DNA from 4 places in the Streptomyces sp. NPDC029159 genome. Region 1 is predicted to be linked to each of the others. Evidence: riboswitches for the same ligand, from Rfam matches in the RefSeq annotation. Region 1 holds a riboswitch; each other region holds the start of a gene.
The links. Region 1 has a riboswitch for cyclic di-AMP ahead of ACZ4U4_RS04795 (M23 family metallopeptidase). Riboswitches for the same ligand answer to the same signal wherever they lie in the genome.

Region 1 (4,059 bases):
GGCTCCAGGAGGGCCCGCAGGTCCAGGAGGTCGGCCGCCTCCTGAGCGGTGGGCGCGGCGACGCAGGCGCCCGCGTGCCGCCGCGCGGTGACGAACCCCTCCGACTGCAGGGTCCGTAACGCCTCGCGGACCGGCACCCGGGAGACGCCGTACCGGGTGGCCAGAATGTCCTCGACGAGCCGGCTGCCGGGGATCAGCGTGCCGGAAACGATGTCGTCACGAATCGCCGTGGAGATGCGCTGCACGGAAATCTCGCCTTGCGTCATCGTGGGCACCTCCACCGTCCTCCCCGGAAAACGCCGGTGCACGGCGCCTTTTCCGTGACTCTATTCGACGGTGTCGACTCCTTTACCGCCTTCACACATTCATGGAAATCTTTTGGTGAGTGCGTTCCCCGGCCCCCGGGAAATCCGGCCATCCGCCGTACGGCACCGGACACGACAGAGCCCCGGACACCCTGTCAGGGCGGTCCGGGGCTCCGGGAAGTGCGGGGTCAGACGTTGATGCCGTGCGCGCGCAGGTAGGCGATCGGGTCGATGTCCGAGCCGTAGTCGGGGCCGGTACGGGCCTCGAAGTGCAGGTGCGGGCCGGTGACGTTGCCGGTCGCGCCGGACAGCGCGATCTGCTGACCGGGCATCACCTGCTGGCCGACCGAGACACCGATCTGCGACAGGTGGCCGTACTGGGTGTACGTACCGTCGTTCATCTTGATGACGATGTTGTTGCCGTACGCACCGCCCCAGCCGGCCTCGACGACGGTGCCCGCGCCGACGGCGTGCACGGTGGTGCCGGTGGCGGCGTGGAAGTCGATACCGGTGTGGGTGCCGGAGGACCACAGTCCGCTGGACGCCTTGTAGGCGGTGGAGACGTACGAGCCGGCGATCGGGGCGACGAAGGCGTTGAGGCGCTTGCGCTCCTCCTCGCGGGCCGCGCGGACCTCGGCCTCGTGCCGCTTGTCGGCCGCCGCCTTGGCGGCCTGGGCCTGCTTCACCGCGTCGGCCTCGGCCTTCGCCTTGGCCTCGGCCGTCTCGGCGACGGCCTGCTGCGCATCGGCCTGGGCCTGGACGCGCTCGGCGAGTTCGTCGCCGAGGACGACGGCCCGCTGCAGACCCGTGTCGTGCCCGGCACCGGAGGTGGCGGCCATCGCGGGAGAGGAGACGGAGGCGACGACGCCGGATGCGGCGAGACCGGCGATGCCGGCGATGTTGCGGGTCGTCCGGGCGCTGCGGCTCGGACGGCGGTGCTTCCCGGTGGCACGGGTGAACGCCATGTGCTGGCTGGTCCTTTCCTTCCTTCTCGCCTACCGGGTTAGCTGACGGGTTCGGAGCAGGAAGGTCTCCTACGGGTTCCTCCGGAGAGGTACCCGATTCACCCCAGGGGACGTGTGGGTCCCCGGCTCCCCTGGCTCGCGCCGTACGGGGACTCGGCGATGACTGTCCGGTGCCGCGGTTGCGGCCTGCTGCTGGCGGACAGCGCGCTTGACGCTAATCGCGGCAACTTTCAATCGGCAAACAGAAACGCGTTTTTGTGCGTTACGCCACACCGGGACGAGGGAACCGGAAGCTGACATTCCACAGCACAAAGGGGATCCCGAGGGCACTTCGCCACCCCGGGATCCCCTTCTGCCCTACTGTGCCGGGCCGCCGGAACAGCCCGGCCGGGGCCACCGCCCCACGGTTCGTCAGCCGCTGACGACCGTCACCTCGCCGATGCCCAGCGCCCGGACCGGCTCGGCGATCTGCGCCGCGTCACCGACCAGCACCGTCACCAGCCGGTCGGCCGGGAACGCGCTGACCACGGCGGCGGTCGCCTCGACCGTGCCGGTCTCGGCCAGCCGCGCGTACAGCTGCGCCTGGTAGTCGTCCGGCAGATGCTGCTCCACCTGGTCGGCGAGGGTGCCCGCGACCGCTGCCGCCGTCTCGTACTTCAGCGGCGCGACGCCGACGAGGTTCTGCACCGCCACGTCCCGCTCGGCGTCGGTCAGCCCCTCCGCCGCGAGGGTGCGCAGCACCTTCCACAGGTCGTCGAGGGCCGGGCCGGTGGACTCGGTGTCGACCGAACCGCTGATCGCCAGCATCGAGGCGCCGGTGGGCCCCCCGGGCGCGTCCGGCGCCGACGACCGCAGCACCTGACCGAAGGCCCGCACCCCGTAGGTGTAGCCCTTCTCCTCACGCAGCACGCGGTCCAGACGCGACGTCAGGGTGCCGCCCAGGCAGTACGTACCGAGGACCTGTGCGGGCCACTGACGGTCGTGGCGGTCGGCGCCGATCCGCCCGATGAGCAGCTGCGTCTGCACCGCGCCGGGGCGGTCGACGATCACGACGCGGCCGGTGTCGTCCGCGGTGATCGGCGTGACGGCGACCGGCTCGGCGGCCGGCCCCTGCCAGGCGCCCAGCGTGTCGGCGAGCGCCGCGTCCACGTCGATGCCGGTGAAGTCGCCGACGATCACGACGGTGGCCGCCGCGGGCCGCACATGGGCGTCGTAGAACGCCCGGACGGCCGCCGCGTCGATATGTCCGACGGTCTCCTCGGTGCCCTGCCGGGGCCGCGACATCCGCGACGACGCGGGGAAGAGCTCCTTGGACAGCGCCATCGCGGCGCGGCGCCCCGGGTTGGCCAGCTCGTGCGGGATCTCGTCGAGACGGTTACGCACCAGGCGCTCCACCTCGCCCTCGGGGAAGGCGGGGGCGCGCAGCGCGTCGGCGAGCAGCCCCAGGGCGCGCGACAGCCGGGAGGCGGGGACCTCCAGGGAGACGCGGACACCGGGGTGGTCGGCGTGGGCGTCCAACGTGGCGCCGCAGCGCTCCAGTTCGGCGGCGAACTCCTCGGCGTCGTGCCGGTCGGTGCCCTCCGACAGCGCCCGCGCCATGATCGTGGCGACGCCGTCCAGACCCTCCGGCTCGGTCTCCAGCGGCGCGACGATGTCGACCTCGACGGCGACGACCTGCTGGCCGGGGCGGTGGCTGCGCAACACCGTCAGGCCGTTGGGCAGCGCACCGCGCTCGGGCGCCGGGAAGGCCCACGGCCTGGGCGCCCCGCCCCGGGGCTGCGGGTGGAAGGTCATCTCGCTCATGGCCAGGTCCTCGCGGGTGGTGGCGTCGCTCACCGGTCCGCCTCCTCGTCGTTGTCGGCGCTGTCGTCGGCGGCGGTCGGCTCGTACACGAGCACCGCGCGGTTGTCGGGGCGCAGCCGGGCCTGGGCGACGGCCTGCACCTCCTCGGGCGTGATGTCCAGAACACGCCCCACGGCGGTCAGCGCCAGCTGCGGGTCACCGAACAGGACGGCGTAGCGGCACAGTTCGTCGGCGCGACCGCTGACCGTCGCGAGGCGGTCCAGCCACTCGCGCTCCAGCTGGGCCTGCGCCCGCTCCATCTCCTCCGGGGTCGGCCCCTCGGCGGCGAACCGGGCCAGCTCCTCGTCGACGGCGCTCTCGATGTCCGCGACCTCGACGCCACCGGACGTCTTGACGTCCAGCCAGCCCAGGGACGGCGCGCCGGCCAGCCGCAGCAGACCGAACCCGGCGGCGACGGCGGAGCGGTCGCGGCGCACCAGGCGGTTGTAGAGGCGCGAGGACTCGCCGCCGCCCAGGACGGTCAGCGCGAGATCGGCGGCGTCCGCCTCCCGGGTGCCGTCGTGCGGCAGCCGGTAGGCCGCCATCAGGGCACGCGAGGGCACCTCCTCCTCGACGACCTCCCGCAGCTGGCCGCCGATCGTCTCCGGCAGCTCGCCGCTGCGCGGCGGCTGCTTGCCGTCGTGCGAGGGAATCGACCCGAAGTACTTCTCGATCCAGGCGAGCGTCTGCTCGGGGTCGATGTCGCCGACCACCGACAGGACGGCGTTGTTCGGCGCGTAGTAGGTGCGGAAGAACGCCCGCGCGTCCTCCAGGGACGCCGCGTCCAGATCGGCCATCGACCCGATCGGCGTGTGGTGGTACGGGTGGCCCTCCGGGTACGCCATGGCCGTCAGCTTCTCGAAGGCCGTGCCGTAGGGGACGTTGTCGTACCGCTGGCGGCGTTCGTTCTTGACGACGTCGCGCTGGTTCTCCAGCGAATCCTCGTC
Region 2 (4,059 bases), on a different contig from region 1:
GCCGAAGACGGCCTCGTCACCGGCGCGTCCGGGACCGCCGCTGCGGTCCTCCTCGATCTCGATGACCAGGTCGGTGTCGGCGAGACGGATGCGGTCGCCGGCCGTCGGGCCGAACAGATCGGCGTAGTCCTGGCGGGAAAGCTCAGCCATCGAGGGTGCCTCCGGTTTCACCGCGCAGCCCGGCAACGATCCGCTTGCCCGCGAGGGGGACCAGCTCGACCTCGGTGGGAATGCCGGGCTCGAAGCGCACGGCGGAGCCGGCGGCGACGTTGAGCCGCAGGCCGTGCGCGGCCGCACGGTCGAACGCCAGGCCCGGGTTGGCCTCGGCGAAGTGGTAGTGGGAGCCGACCTGCACGGGGCGGTCGGCGGAGTTGAGGACGGTCATGCGCGTGAGGGGGCGGCCTTCGTTGAGGCGGACCGGCTCGTCGGCGTAGAGGATCTGTCCCGGGATCATCTTCTGCTCTCCCGTGGTCAGTTGATGGGTTCGTGAACGGTGACGAGCTTGGTGCCGTCGGGGAAGGTCGCCTCGACCTGCACGTCGTGAATCATCTCGGGGACGCCATCCATGACGTCGTCGCGGCTGAGCACCTGGCGCCCGGAGGACATCAGCTCGGCGACCGTGCGGCCGTCGCGTGCCCCTTCGAGGATGTGGGCGGTCAGCAGCGCAATGGATTCCGGGTGGTTGAGCTTCAGCCCCCGTGCTCGGCGCTTTTCGGCCACGTCAGCTGCCACATGAATCATCAGGCGTTCCTGCTCATGCGGGGTCAGTTGCATACGTTCCACCTCACAGACTTCCTGCCCGGGTATGCGTTCGCCCAGGTCACAGGCGTGGACACGCCCGTATGGGTAGATGTATCACACAGCGACTAAAGGGAAAGCAAACCGCCTCTCCGCAAGAGGTCATCAACAGCCCATCGGGCAGAGGTTAGTTCGGCCCCATTTCCGTGGCGTTACACGCCCGACCACCTGCGGAACCCTTCTCGGCACTGGAGAGCAGGCACCTCCCTTACCGGGAGTTACCGAGCGGCAACCGAATTTCTCTTCCGGATTTCTCACACCGGAAATTCCCGACAGCCGGAATACGGTGGCGAATTCCACATCCCGGAACACCCGCCGGACCGATCGGACACCGCGTCCCGGGTGCGGCGAATTGGATGCTCCGGGCAATCCGGACCCACCACCGCTCGACGAACACCACTGTCCGGTATCCGCTCTTGACGGGGCGGAGATCGCTCACGATCCTCATGTGCGCGTCAAACGCTCCGCACCACCCCCCACACCAGTATCGGAGCCACACCGTGACCCGCACCGCCCGTACCCGCCGTCTCACCCTCGCCACCGGCGCCTGCGCCGCCGTCGTCGGACTGCTCGGCGTCGCCGCCGGCGCCCAGGCGACCACGCCGACCGCCGCACCCGACATCCCGGTGGCCGACGTCAAGGCCGACCTCGCCAAGTTCCAGTCCATAGCCGACGCCAACAACGGCACCCGCGCCCACGGCACCGCCGGGTACCAGCAGTCGCTCGACTACGTGAAGGGCAAGCTGGACGCCGCCGGGTTCACCACGAAGGTCCAGGAGTTCACCAGCGGCGGCGAGAAGGGGTACAACCTCATCGCCGACTGGCCCGGCGGCGACGAGAGCAAGACCGTGATGTCCGGCGCCCACCTCGACTCCGTCCCCGCGGGCCCCGGCATCAACGACGACGGATCCGGCTCGGCCGGGATCCTGGAGGTCGCACTCGCGGTCGCCAAGGCGGACCTCAAGCCCACCAAGCACCTGCGCTTCGGCTGGTGGGGTGACGAGGAGGACGGCATGGTCGGCTCCTCGCACTACGTCGACTCGCTCGGCGCCGACACCGCGAAGTTCGACTCGTACCTGAACTTCGACATGATCGGCTCCCCCAACCCGGGCTACTTCGTCTACGACGACGACGCGCGGCTGGAGAAGGTGTTCAAGGACTGGTTCGCCACCAAGAACATCGCCACCGAGAAGGAGACCGAGGGCGACGGCCGCTCCGACCACGCGCCGTTCAAGGACGCCGGGGTCCCGGTCGGCGGGCTGTTCTCCGGCGCCGACTACATCAAGACCGACGCCCAGGCCAAGGCGTGGGGCGGCGAGGCGGGCAAGGCGTTCGACGCCTGCTACCACGAAGCCTGCGACACCGCGAAGAACATCGACGACACCGCGCTGGACAACCACACCGACGCCATCGCCCACGCGATCTGGGAGCTCAGCTCCTGACCCTCCGCGCCCCGCGCAGCACCGGCCGGCCCCACCCGGTCGGCCCGGCCCGGTCGCCCTTCCGGCGGCCGGGCCGCGGCATGTCCCGGCGACGTCCGGACTCCGCACGCCGCCGCCCCGGAGGCGTCGCGCGCGACGCCCCTCGCCCGACCGGGCTCGCCCGCACGGACCAGCCGGTTCCGGGCGTTCGCGGGGGCGTCACGTTGCAGAACTCCGATGCGGAACAGACGGCGCGGGGAGGCTTTCCCGCTGGTCCGGGGCGCGCGAGCGGATGCCGCAGCCGCCACCGAGCGCCCCGAAAGTGCCAATTGACGTATTTGTGACCAATGTCACACCTGGTCATTTCAGCGCGGAATCCGGGCGCCCGATGCGTGACGATCCCCTGGACGACAAGCCCCCGCCGCAGCGGCGGGGCGGTCCGGGCGGACGCCGAATCCTGCCGCCGTCCCGGATGTCAGGTCGACGCGGATGCACCGGCAGGAGCGGAGGACCCGAGCACGACGGGACCACGGTCACCAGGGCGCACGCCCTGCGCCGACGGGTCCCTTGGGGTGAAGCCGTACGCATGGCCGGGCACCTTCGCCTGCCCGAACCCGACAGGTCTTCCTTCGCAGGCGGCTGACGAAGGGTTTGCGCATGACTGTGCGCATGCACGTGCCGGCCGCGGTCGCCCGGGCCGGAACCATCTCCGCTCTCACACTCGCCACCGTCGGCGCGACCGTCGCGCTCCCCCCGGGCGCCGACGCCACCTCCGTCTCCGCCACGGCGGTACGGATCGCCGCGTCCAAGAAAGGCGCGCCCTACCAGTACGGCGCCCGGGGGCCGCACCGTTTCGACTGCTCGGGGCTGACGCAGTACGCCTTCAAGCGCGCCGGACGGAGCCTGCCCCGGACCGCCGCCGCGCAGTACAACCGCACCCGCCACATCCGCACCTCCGCACGCAAGGCCGGTGACCTGGTCTTCTTCCACGGCAGCGGGGGCGTTTACCACGTCGGGATCTACGCCGGTCACAGCCGCATCTGGCATGCGCCGCGCACCGGCACCGTCGTCCGGCTGGAGAAGATCTGGACCGGTTCGGTGTCGTACGGCCGGGTCGGCTGAGCGAGGTGGCCGCCCGTCACGCCCCGGCGGGCGGCCACGGCAGCCGGACCCGGACGGTCTTGCCGCCGCCCGGCTCCGCCACCGTCGCCACCTCTCCCCCGGACTCGGCGGCCAGCAGGCCGATGATGAGCAGCCCGCGGCCGCCGTCCCGGCACAGATCGGCGGCGAGCCGCCGGGGCGGCCGGGGGTCGCGGTCGGTGACGCCCGCGGTCAGCGTCTCGTCGCGGTCGAGCCGCAGGACGACGGTGAAGTACGGGGAGGTGTCGCCGGTGTGCCGGACGGCGTTGGTGGCCAGTTCGGAGACGATCAGCCGGACCGCGTCGGTGAGCGGCGCGGCCCGGTCCAGGCCCCAGGCGCCGAGGACCGCGGAAACGTGCCTGCGCGCGGCCGCGACCGACTCCGGTGTGCCGGGGAGGGTCAGGGTGGATTCCTGGTGATCTGCCATCGCGGTGCCGTCCTTTTTCCCACCGGGGTCGGATCCGGCGCACGGGCGGGAGGCGGGACGCCGCTCGGTCACCGAGTCGGCCGCGCACGCCGGGGTGCGGACCGGCGGTCCATGCTGCCGGTACGCCCCGCCATCCACCACGAAATGCCCATATCTCTCGCCCGAAGCGGTGAATCCTCCGGTGCGGGCGCGGGTCGCAGGCCCGCGGCGGACGTACGGCGGCTAACGGCGGCTCCGGCGCACGTGCCGCCCGGCCGGGTCAACCGCGCGGCG
Region 3 (4,059 bases), on a different contig from region 1:
GAGCGGGACGGTGTCCTCCGGATTGGCGAGCACGCGCAGGTACGCGAGGATGTCGCGGACCTCCTTGCGCTCGTAGAAGCGGACGCCGCCGACGACCTTGTAGGGCAGTCCGACGCGGATGAGGATTTCCTCGAAGACGCGGGACTGGGCGTTGGTGCGGTAGAAGATCGCGACGTCTCCGGCGCGGGCGTCCTTCGCGTCGGTGAGGCGGTCGATCTCCTCGGCGACGAACTGGGCCTCGTCGTGCTCGGTGTCGGCGACGTACCCGGTGATGCGGGGGCCCTCGCCGGCTTCGGTCCAGAGGTTCTTGGGGCGGCGGTTCTCGTTGCGCTCGATGACGGCGTTGGCGGCGGAGAGGATCGTCTGGGTGGAGCGGTAGTTCTGCTCCAGCAGGATCGTCGTGGCGTCCGGGTAGTCCTCCTCGAACTGGAGGATGTTACGGATCGTGGCGCCGCGGAAGGCGTAGATCGACTGGTCGGCGTCGCCGACGACGCACAGCTCGGCGGCGGATTCGGCCGGGCCGACCAGCTCGCGGATGAGGGTGTACTGCGCGTGGTTGGTGTCCTGGTACTCGTCGACCATGACGTGGCGGAAGCGGCGGCGGTAGTGGGCCGCGACGTCCGGGAACGCCTGGAGGAGGTTGACGGTCGTCATGATGATGTCGTCGAAGTCCAGGGCGTTGGCCTCGCGCAGCCGTGCCTGGTAGAGCGCGTACGCCTGGGCCAGGGTCTTCTCGAAGCCGTCGGCCGCCTGGCCTGCGAAGGTCTCCTCGTCGATGAGCTCGTTCTTGAGGTTGGAGACCTTGGCGCTGAAGGACTTGGGCGGGAACCGCTTGGGATCGAGATCGAGATCGCGGCAGACCAGGGCCATCAGGCGCTTGGAGTCGGCGGCGTCGTAGATCGAGAACGACGAGGTGAAGCCGAGGTGCTTGGACTCGCGGCGCAGGATGCGGACGCAGGCGCTGTGGAAGGTGGAGACCCACATGGCGCCCGCCCGGGGGCCGACCAGCTCCTCGACGCGCTCCTTCATCTCACCGGCGGCCTTGTTGGTGAAGGTGATCGCGAGGATCTGGCCGGGGTGCACGCCGCGGGCGGCGAGCAGATGCGCGATGCGGTGGGTGAGCACCCGGGTCTTGCCGGAACCGGCTCCGGCGACGATCAGCAGCGGGCCGCCGGAGTGCACCACGGCGGCCTTCTGGGCGTCGTTGAGCCCTTCCAGGAGCGCGGCGGGGTCGACGGCGGGGCGGGCGGCGCCGTCGCGGTAGTGCGCGTCCCGGGGTACGGGGGCGTCGAACTTCCCGCTGAAGAGGTCGTGCGGAACCTCCTCCCGGGCCGGGCCGTGCTCGTCCTCGGGGGGTGGCGGGGGCTCCTCGTCCTTGGGAGCGAGGTCCGCCAGGAAGCTGTCGTCAAAGAGGCTGCTCATCGCCCACCGAGTCTAGGCCGCCCCACCGACAGTCGGGCCCGGAGCCGTGGAAAGGCCGGAAGCGCGGGCGTTCCGCTCCCCCTCGCGCGGCGAACCCGGCATTCCGCGCAGATACCCCGCCCTGCCCACACGAACGTCACCTCATGCACACAGGTCACGAAAAGGTTTCGGGCAAATCGAACATCTGCCTTCACAGGAGCCACACGAGTTGGCTAGGTTCACGCTCGGGCTGCCTGCATCCCGTGGACGACAGCGTCCGCACAGGCCGCCTCCGCCGAGTCCGGCCCTGCCCCACGGCACCCGGAGCCGGGGACCCACCAGCACCACCGGGGTGAATCGGTCGGTACGGCCGCCAGCGCGCACGTACGGACCGTAGGGCAAGCCTTCCGTCTGCGACACCGCCCGAACCCGACAGCTAACCCGGTAGGCGGTCCACGGAAGGAGTCGTCGGCCTTGCCGTCGCACCGCAAGCCGCGTACCCGCGTCCTCACCTCGCCCGGCAGCCGCCGGACGGCCGCCGGTCTGACGACCGCCGCCCTCGCCACGGTCACCCTGCTCTCCCAGCCGGCCGAGGCGTCCCCCCGCTCCCCGAAGCCGACCGTCGAAGAGGTCAAGAAGAAGGTCGACACCCTCTACCACCAGGCGGAGGTCGCGACCCAGAAGTACAACGCCGTCAAGGAGCGCGTCGGCGAGCGGCGGTCGGAGGTCAGCGACCTCCAGGACGCCGCGGCGCGCCGCACCGGCAAGCTCAACGAGGCCCGCCGGGAGCTGGGCACCTTCGCCGCCGCGCAGTACCGCAGCGGCGGCGTGAACGCGACGGCACAGCTGATGTTCTCCAAGGACCCGCAGCAGTTCGCCGACCGCAGCCACCTGATGGAGCGGCTCACCGGGCGGCAGCAGCAGGCCGTCGACGCCTACCAGGAGCAGCAGGCCGCCGCCGCCCGTCAGCGGGCCGAGGCGACCCGCAGCCTGGAACGCCTCCAGGAGTCGCAGTCCGAGCTGGCCGACTCCAAGCGGACGGTCCAGGGCAAGCTGACCGAGGCCCGCCAGCTGCTCTCCGAGCTGACCGCCCAGGAGAAGGCGCGCCTGGCGGAGCTGGAGCGCAAGAAGGAGGAGGCGGCCCGGCGCAAGGCCGAGGAGGAGGCGCGCAAGCAGCGCGAGCAGCAGCCCGGCGGCGGTTCGGACACCGGCTCCCCCGGTACGGGCACCGGCGACTCCGGTACGCCCGACCCCGGCCAGGGCGGCGGACCGGCCGACGGCTCGTACCGTACGAAGGCCGAGAAGGCGCTCGCGTTCGCCCGCGCCCAGATGGGCAAGCCGTACGTCTGGGGCGCCACCGGTCCCAACTCCTACGACTGCTCCGGGCTGACGCAGGCCGCGTGGAAGGCGGCCGGGGTGAGCCTGCCGCGCACGACGTGGGACCAGGTCAAGGTCGGCGAGCGCGTCGCCACCAAGGACCTCGCCCCCGGTGACCTGGTGTTCTTCTACAACGACATCAGCCACGTCGGGATGTACATCGGCGACGGCAAGATGATCCACGCCCCGAAGCCGGGCGCCAGCGTGCGCATCGAGTCGATCTACTACATGCCGATCTACGGCAGCGTCCGCCCGGCGTGACGCCCTTCCGGGAGGCCGCCGCACCGCGCGGCCTCCCGGTCGAACGGCTCCGGCCCGGTCCCTCGGTGAGGGCCGGGCCGGAGGCGTACGCGGGGTGTGCCGGGGGCGCGGAGGATACGGCCGCGCGCCCCGGTCGGACTCAGGTCCAGAGCACCGCGATGAAGATGTTGACCATGGTGAGCAGGCCGACCGTGCCGAACAGCGGCTTGGCGATGCTCTCCTCGTCCCGCTTGACGTAGACCAGCCCCAGGATGACGACGAGGACGGCCAGCTTCACGCCGATCTTGATGTTGTCGACGGAGCTGCCCTGGGCCTGGTTCAGGCCGACCAGCGCGATGCCGGTGACCAGCATCGTCAGCGCACCGTGCAGCATCGCCGGCACGAACCGGGCGGTGCCCGCGCTCATCGCCTTCATCTGCGTGAGAAAGCCTCCCAGCAGGGAGGCGATACCGATGATGTGCAGGCCGACGAAGATATTGAGTACTACGTCCATACTCCGGATCGTAACGGCCTCCCCCTTACCTCCTTCGGGGGGCCTCGTCGCGGCTGTTCCTGGCCTGTTCATGGCCTGTCCGCGCCGTGGGGGCCGGTTCTAGGCTGCGGCGCATGGAACTGGGGAACGGCGAAGGCGCCGGTTCAGGGGGCTCGGTGGCCATCGCCGACCGGGCCGGTCTCGTACGGCTCATCGAGGTCTGGGCCCACGGGTGGGCACGGGCCCGCGCCCACCCGGTGCCGCAGGTGGTTCCGGGCGGCCTCCGTATCGAGCTGGGCCGTCCACGGGACGCCGTGCGGTACATCGTCCCGGACCCCGACCCCGTGGCGCTGCGCGACCTGGCCCGTACGGTGGCGGTGCCGCACACCTGGCTCAAGATCTTCGCGCCCCACGCCGAGGTCGCGCCACTGCTCTCCACCGCCTGGCACCACGACGGGCCCCAGTACCTCATGACGGCCCCGATGCCCCCGTCTTCCCAGGTCACACCGGCCCCGCCCGGCTACCGCCTCGACACCGAGGAGTGCGAC
Region 4 (4,059 bases), on a different contig from region 1:
TACGGGACGGCGCCCAGGCCGTGGCGGGCGGCGACCTCGGCCAGTTCGCCCTCGTAGGTGTCGCGGGAGACCAGGTTGTACTGCGGCTGGAGGGCGACGTAGCGGGCGAGGCCCTCACGCTCGGAGAAGGCCAGGGCCTCCGCCAGGCGCGGTGCCGAGATGTTGGAGGCGGCGATCTCGCGGACCTTGCCGGCCCGGACCAGGTCGTCGAGGGCGGTCAGGAACTCGCCGACCTCCAGCGATTCGTCGTCGTAGTGGGTGTAGTAGAGGTCGATGTGGTCGGTGCGCAGGCGGCGCAGCGAGCCCTCGACGGCCTTCTTGACCGTGGCGGCGGAGAGGCCCCTGAGGCCGGGGTGGGCGCCGACCTTGGTGGCGATGACGACCTCGTCGCGGTTGCCGCGGGCGGTGAGCCAGTTGCCGATGACGGTCTCGGATTCGCCGCCCTCGTTGCCCGGGACCCAGGCCGAGTAGACGTCGGCGGTGTCGATGAAGTTGCCGCCGCCTGCGACGTACGCATCGAGCACCGCGAACGACTCGGCCTCGTCGGCGGTCCAGCCGAAGACGTTGCCGCCGAGGCAGAGCGGGGAGACGGAGAGCGAGCCGAGAGGCTTACGTGTGGTGGTCATGCGGTCATTCAACACAGCGCGGGGCGGCAGCATTTCCCGGTTACGGCATCCGGGTGCAGCGGCCCGGAGCGCCCGCCGGGCGCCCGGCGGCGCGGGGTGCGTGGCCGAGCGCGCCACCGGTCCGGAACCCGGCCCGGCGCGCGGCACAGTTGCGCGCGCCCCGGACCCGGGCCCCGGACTCCGCTCAGGGCCGCAGCGGCCTCAGACGTTCAGGCCCCGGGCCCGCAGCCACGGCATCGGGTCGATCGGACCGCCGCCCCCGGGGCGGACCTCCAGGTGCAGGTGGGGGCCGGTGACGTTCCCGGTGGCGCCGACGCGGCCGATGACCTCGCCGGTGGAGACCTTGCCGCCGGTCTTCACCATCGACGAGAGGTGGCAGAACCACAGCTCCGTACCGTCGTCGAGGGTGAGGACGATGCGGTAGCCGTAGGAGCCGGCCCAGCCCGCCTGCGTGATGGTGCCGGAGTGGATGGCCTTGACCGGCGTGCCCGTGGGGGCGGCGAAGTCCTGGCCGGTGTGGTCGGCGGCCCAGCGGTCGCCGGCCTGGCCGAAGCCGGCGGTGAGGGTGTACGAGGTGACCGGCAGCAGATAGCTCTTGGCCAGCTCGGCCAGGCGCGCGGCCTCGGCCTTCTCGCGGGCCTCGGCCTCGCGCTTCGCCTTGGCCGCCGCCGCCTTGCGCGCGGCCTCGGCGCGCTCCGCCTTCGCGTCGGCCACCGCCTGCTCGTGGTCGCTCGCGGCGGTCTGCTCCGCCCGGACGAGCGCACCGTGCTCGGCGGCGTCCCGGGCGTCGCGCTCGGCGGCCTCCTGCTGGGTGTCGGCCTGCTGGAGGATGCGGCTGCGCAGCGCCTCCCCGGCGCCCGTGCCCCGGCCGTCCTCGGTGGTGAGGCCGGCGGAGGAGAGCGGCGCCGCGGTGGTGGCCGCGTCGGACGCGTCGTCGGAGCCGAGCAACGGGCCGATGCCGGGGAGCGATTCGGCGTCCGGCAGCGCTCCGGTGACGTCGGAGGCGAGGGAGCCGATGTCCGGCATGGAGATCGGGACCGCCGGCTTGTCCTCGGCGGCCGCCATGCCGCCGGCGCCGACCGCCGCGATCACCCCGACGCCGAGGACCGTGCCGCTGCGGGCCAGCGCGGAGCGCTGCTTCCCGACGCGGTGCCGGCCGCGGACGGACCGCACGGACTCCTCGGTCGGGTTCCACTCACCGGGCTCGTCGTCCGCGACGCCGTACGGACCGGGGCCCTCCGGGGCGAACGCGCCCGGGGCGAAGGTGGCCGTATCGGTCGGGGAACCCGGCAGATCCTGGGGGAGGTGGTGGGCGGACGGAGCCTCGGGGGCAAGCCTGTTGGACGCCACGGGGGCGCACTCCTTTCCTTCCTTCGCGCCTACCGGGTTAGCTGACGGGTTCGGAGCAGGAAGGTCTCCTACGGGCGGCCTCTGGCCGAGGCGTCCGATTCACCCCATGAAGGTGGTTCCCCGGTTCCCTCCGCGCCGCTCGGGATGCCCTCGGCAAAGACAGGACACATCACGGCAGTTCACGAAATATCGACGCAGCGGCGTACAGAGAGGCGCCGTAGCGAGAAGTGACCACCGGTGTGCCTGGGTGCCCGGCATACCTGAAGAGCGCGTACGGGATTCGGCGTGGGGGCACGGTGCCGCCTCTGCGACGGCTGGGACGACCGCGCTCCGTTATCGGACAGTAATAGAGATCGCGGCCGATTTCCAAGCGATCCCGCGAATCCCCTCCGTACGACGACGACTCCTGGCCAAGACTTTTCGGGGCAACGCGCGTGCAAACCGGGCGAGTTGATCGCCCTTCACGAAACGGCCTGCGAGTGATTGTGCATCACTTGTGATGCGGAGGGGTGCGCATCCCTCACGCTCCGTGAGGGCAGTAGCGTCTGATCATGGTCGTCGACTTCGTGAACAACGCACAGGCCCTGGCAGCGCGCTACCGGGACTTCTCCTGGGGGGAGGCGCGGGGCCGGTGTGCGGCCCACGAGGAGCTGACGGCACGGATCGGGCAGGACCCGGAGCTGTGCGAACTCCTCGCCGCATCCCTCCCGGTGGGCAACAAGCAGCAGCCCAACCTCCTCCTCGCGGCCGTCCGCCACCTCGACGGCCCGCACGCCGAGCAGGGCCCGCGCGGTGAGCCGGCGTACCGCCGCTGGCGCGAGTGGACGATCCGGCACTGGGACGAGGTCCGCGCGGTCGTCATGAGCCGCTCCACCCAGACCAACGAACCGGGCCGCTGCGCCACCCTGCTGCCCCTCCTGGCCCGCCTCCGCGGCCCGTTGGCCCTCCTGGAGGTCGGCACCTCGGCCGGCCTCTGCCTCCACCCGGACCGCTATCGGTACGCGTACGAGCCGGACGCCACCTGGGGGACGCCCGGACCGGACGCGCCCTTGGAGGCACACACCCTCGGCGCCCCGGACAGTCCGGTCACCTTCCGGTGCCGCGTCGGGCGGGAGGACCGGGCGACCGCGGCGGCTGCGGCGCCCGCACGGCTGCCGGAGGTCGTGTGGCGCGGCGGTATCGACCTCACCCCGCTCGACCCGGTGGCCGACCCCGAGGCGCTGCGCTGGCTGCGCTCCCTGGTGTGGCCGGGCACCCCGGAGCGCGCGGAGCGGCTGACGGCGGCGGTGGACGCGGTACGGGCGGCGCCGCGGCCCGAGATCGTCCGCGGCGACCTGGTCGAGGAGCTGCCGGCGCTGGCGGCGCGGGTCCCGGCGGACGCCACGCTCGTCGTCTTCCACACCTCCGTCCTGCCGTATCTGCCGCCCGCCCACCGGGAACGCTTCGCCGACCAGGTGCGCACGCTGCTCGCCGGGCGGCCGGGCGGCGGCCACTGGATCTCCCAGGAACACCACTCCGTCACCCCGTGGCTGCCCGTCCCGGCCGCCGACCGCCTCGCCCCGGACCACCGGGAGCAGCTGCTGACCCTCGCGCTGGACGACCGCCCGGTGGCGCTGACGGGGGCACACGGCCAGAGCCTCCACTGGGTGGCGTAGGGGCCCGCCCCTGGGGCCGTACCGGCGCGCGGGGCCCGGCCGCGCGCCCCGCGCGCCGGGGCGGCCCCGGTCTCCCCGCGCGCCCGGCGCGCGCCATGGCTCCGCACGCCCCGCCGCTCCCCCGCCTACTCCTCCAACGGCCGCTGTACCGCCAGCAGCGCCATGTCGTCCGCGCCCGCCCCGCCCGTGTGGGCGGCGACCTCGGCGACCAGCGTGTCCAGCAGCCGGTCGGGCCCGGGGAAGACCCGGCCGCGCAGCCGGGCCACCGGGTCGTAGAACTCCCCCGCCCGGTTGCGCGCCTCCGTCAGCCCGTCCGTGAACAGCAGCAGGACCGAACCGGCGGGATAGAACATCTCGTCCGCGCGGTCCGGCCACCCGGCCACCTCGCTCATCCCCAGTGGCAGCGCGTGCACCGCGGGCACCAGCGT

Region 2: it holds a riboswitch for cyclic di-AMP, as region 1 does, so the genes downstream of both, ACZ4U4_RS28440 (C40 family peptidase) here and ACZ4U4_RS04795 (M23 family metallopeptidase) in region 1, are expected to answer to the same signal.
Region 3: it holds a riboswitch for cyclic di-AMP, as region 1 does, so the genes downstream of both, ACZ4U4_RS22890 (C40 family peptidase) here and ACZ4U4_RS04795 (M23 family metallopeptidase) in region 1, are expected to answer to the same signal.
Region 4: it holds a riboswitch for cyclic di-AMP, as region 1 does, so the genes downstream of both, ACZ4U4_RS04315 (M23 family metallopeptidase) here and ACZ4U4_RS04795 (M23 family metallopeptidase) in region 1, are expected to answer to the same signal.

Annotation. Positions count from the first base shown of each region.
Region 1 covers NZ_JBVHWT010000002.1:106,779-110,837, reverse strand. The annotation lists gene ACZ4U4_RS04800 (GntR family transcriptional regulator) at 1-266, opposite strand, end outside; gene ACZ4U4_RS04795 (M23 family metallopeptidase) at 494-1,270, opposite strand; cyclic di-AMP (ydaO/yuaA leader) riboswitch at 1,283-1,439, opposite strand; gene ACZ4U4_RS04790 (M16 family metallopeptidase) at 1,682-3,064, opposite strand; gene ACZ4U4_RS04785 (M16 family metallopeptidase) at 3,103-4,059, opposite strand, start outside.
Region 2 covers NZ_JBVHWT010000019.1:109,384-113,442, forward strand. The annotation lists gene ACZ4U4_RS28420 (urease subunit alpha) at 1-150, opposite strand, end outside; gene ACZ4U4_RS28425 (urease subunit beta) at 143-454, opposite strand; gene ACZ4U4_RS28430 (urease subunit gamma) at 472-774, opposite strand; gene ACZ4U4_RS28435 (M28 family metallopeptidase) at 1,299-2,240, shown strand; cyclic di-AMP (ydaO/yuaA leader) riboswitch at 2,694-2,872, shown strand; gene ACZ4U4_RS28440 (C40 family peptidase) at 2,877-3,341, shown strand; gene ACZ4U4_RS28445 (ATP-binding protein) at 3,358-3,786, opposite strand; gene ACZ4U4_RS28450 (8-amino-7-oxononanoate synthase) at 4,046-4,059, opposite strand, start outside.
Region 3 covers NZ_JBVHWT010000012.1:138,460-142,518, forward strand. The annotation lists gene pcrA (DNA helicase PcrA) at 1-1,422, opposite strand, end outside; cyclic di-AMP (ydaO/yuaA leader) riboswitch at 1,685-1,867, shown strand; gene ACZ4U4_RS22890 (C40 family peptidase) at 1,876-3,039, shown strand; gene ACZ4U4_RS22895 (hypothetical protein) at 3,179-3,532, opposite strand; gene ACZ4U4_RS22900 (GNAT family N-acetyltransferase) at 3,646-4,059, shown strand, end outside.
Region 4 covers NZ_JBVHWT010000001.1:963,548-967,606, reverse strand. The annotation lists gene ACZ4U4_RS04320 (aldo/keto reductase) at 1-626, opposite strand, end outside; gene ACZ4U4_RS04315 (M23 family metallopeptidase) at 828-1,976, opposite strand; cyclic di-AMP (ydaO/yuaA leader) riboswitch at 1,989-2,142, opposite strand; gene ACZ4U4_RS04310 (DUF2332 domain-containing protein) at 2,528-3,631, shown strand; gene ACZ4U4_RS04305 (PP2C family protein-serine/threonine phosphatase) at 3,757-4,059, opposite strand, start outside.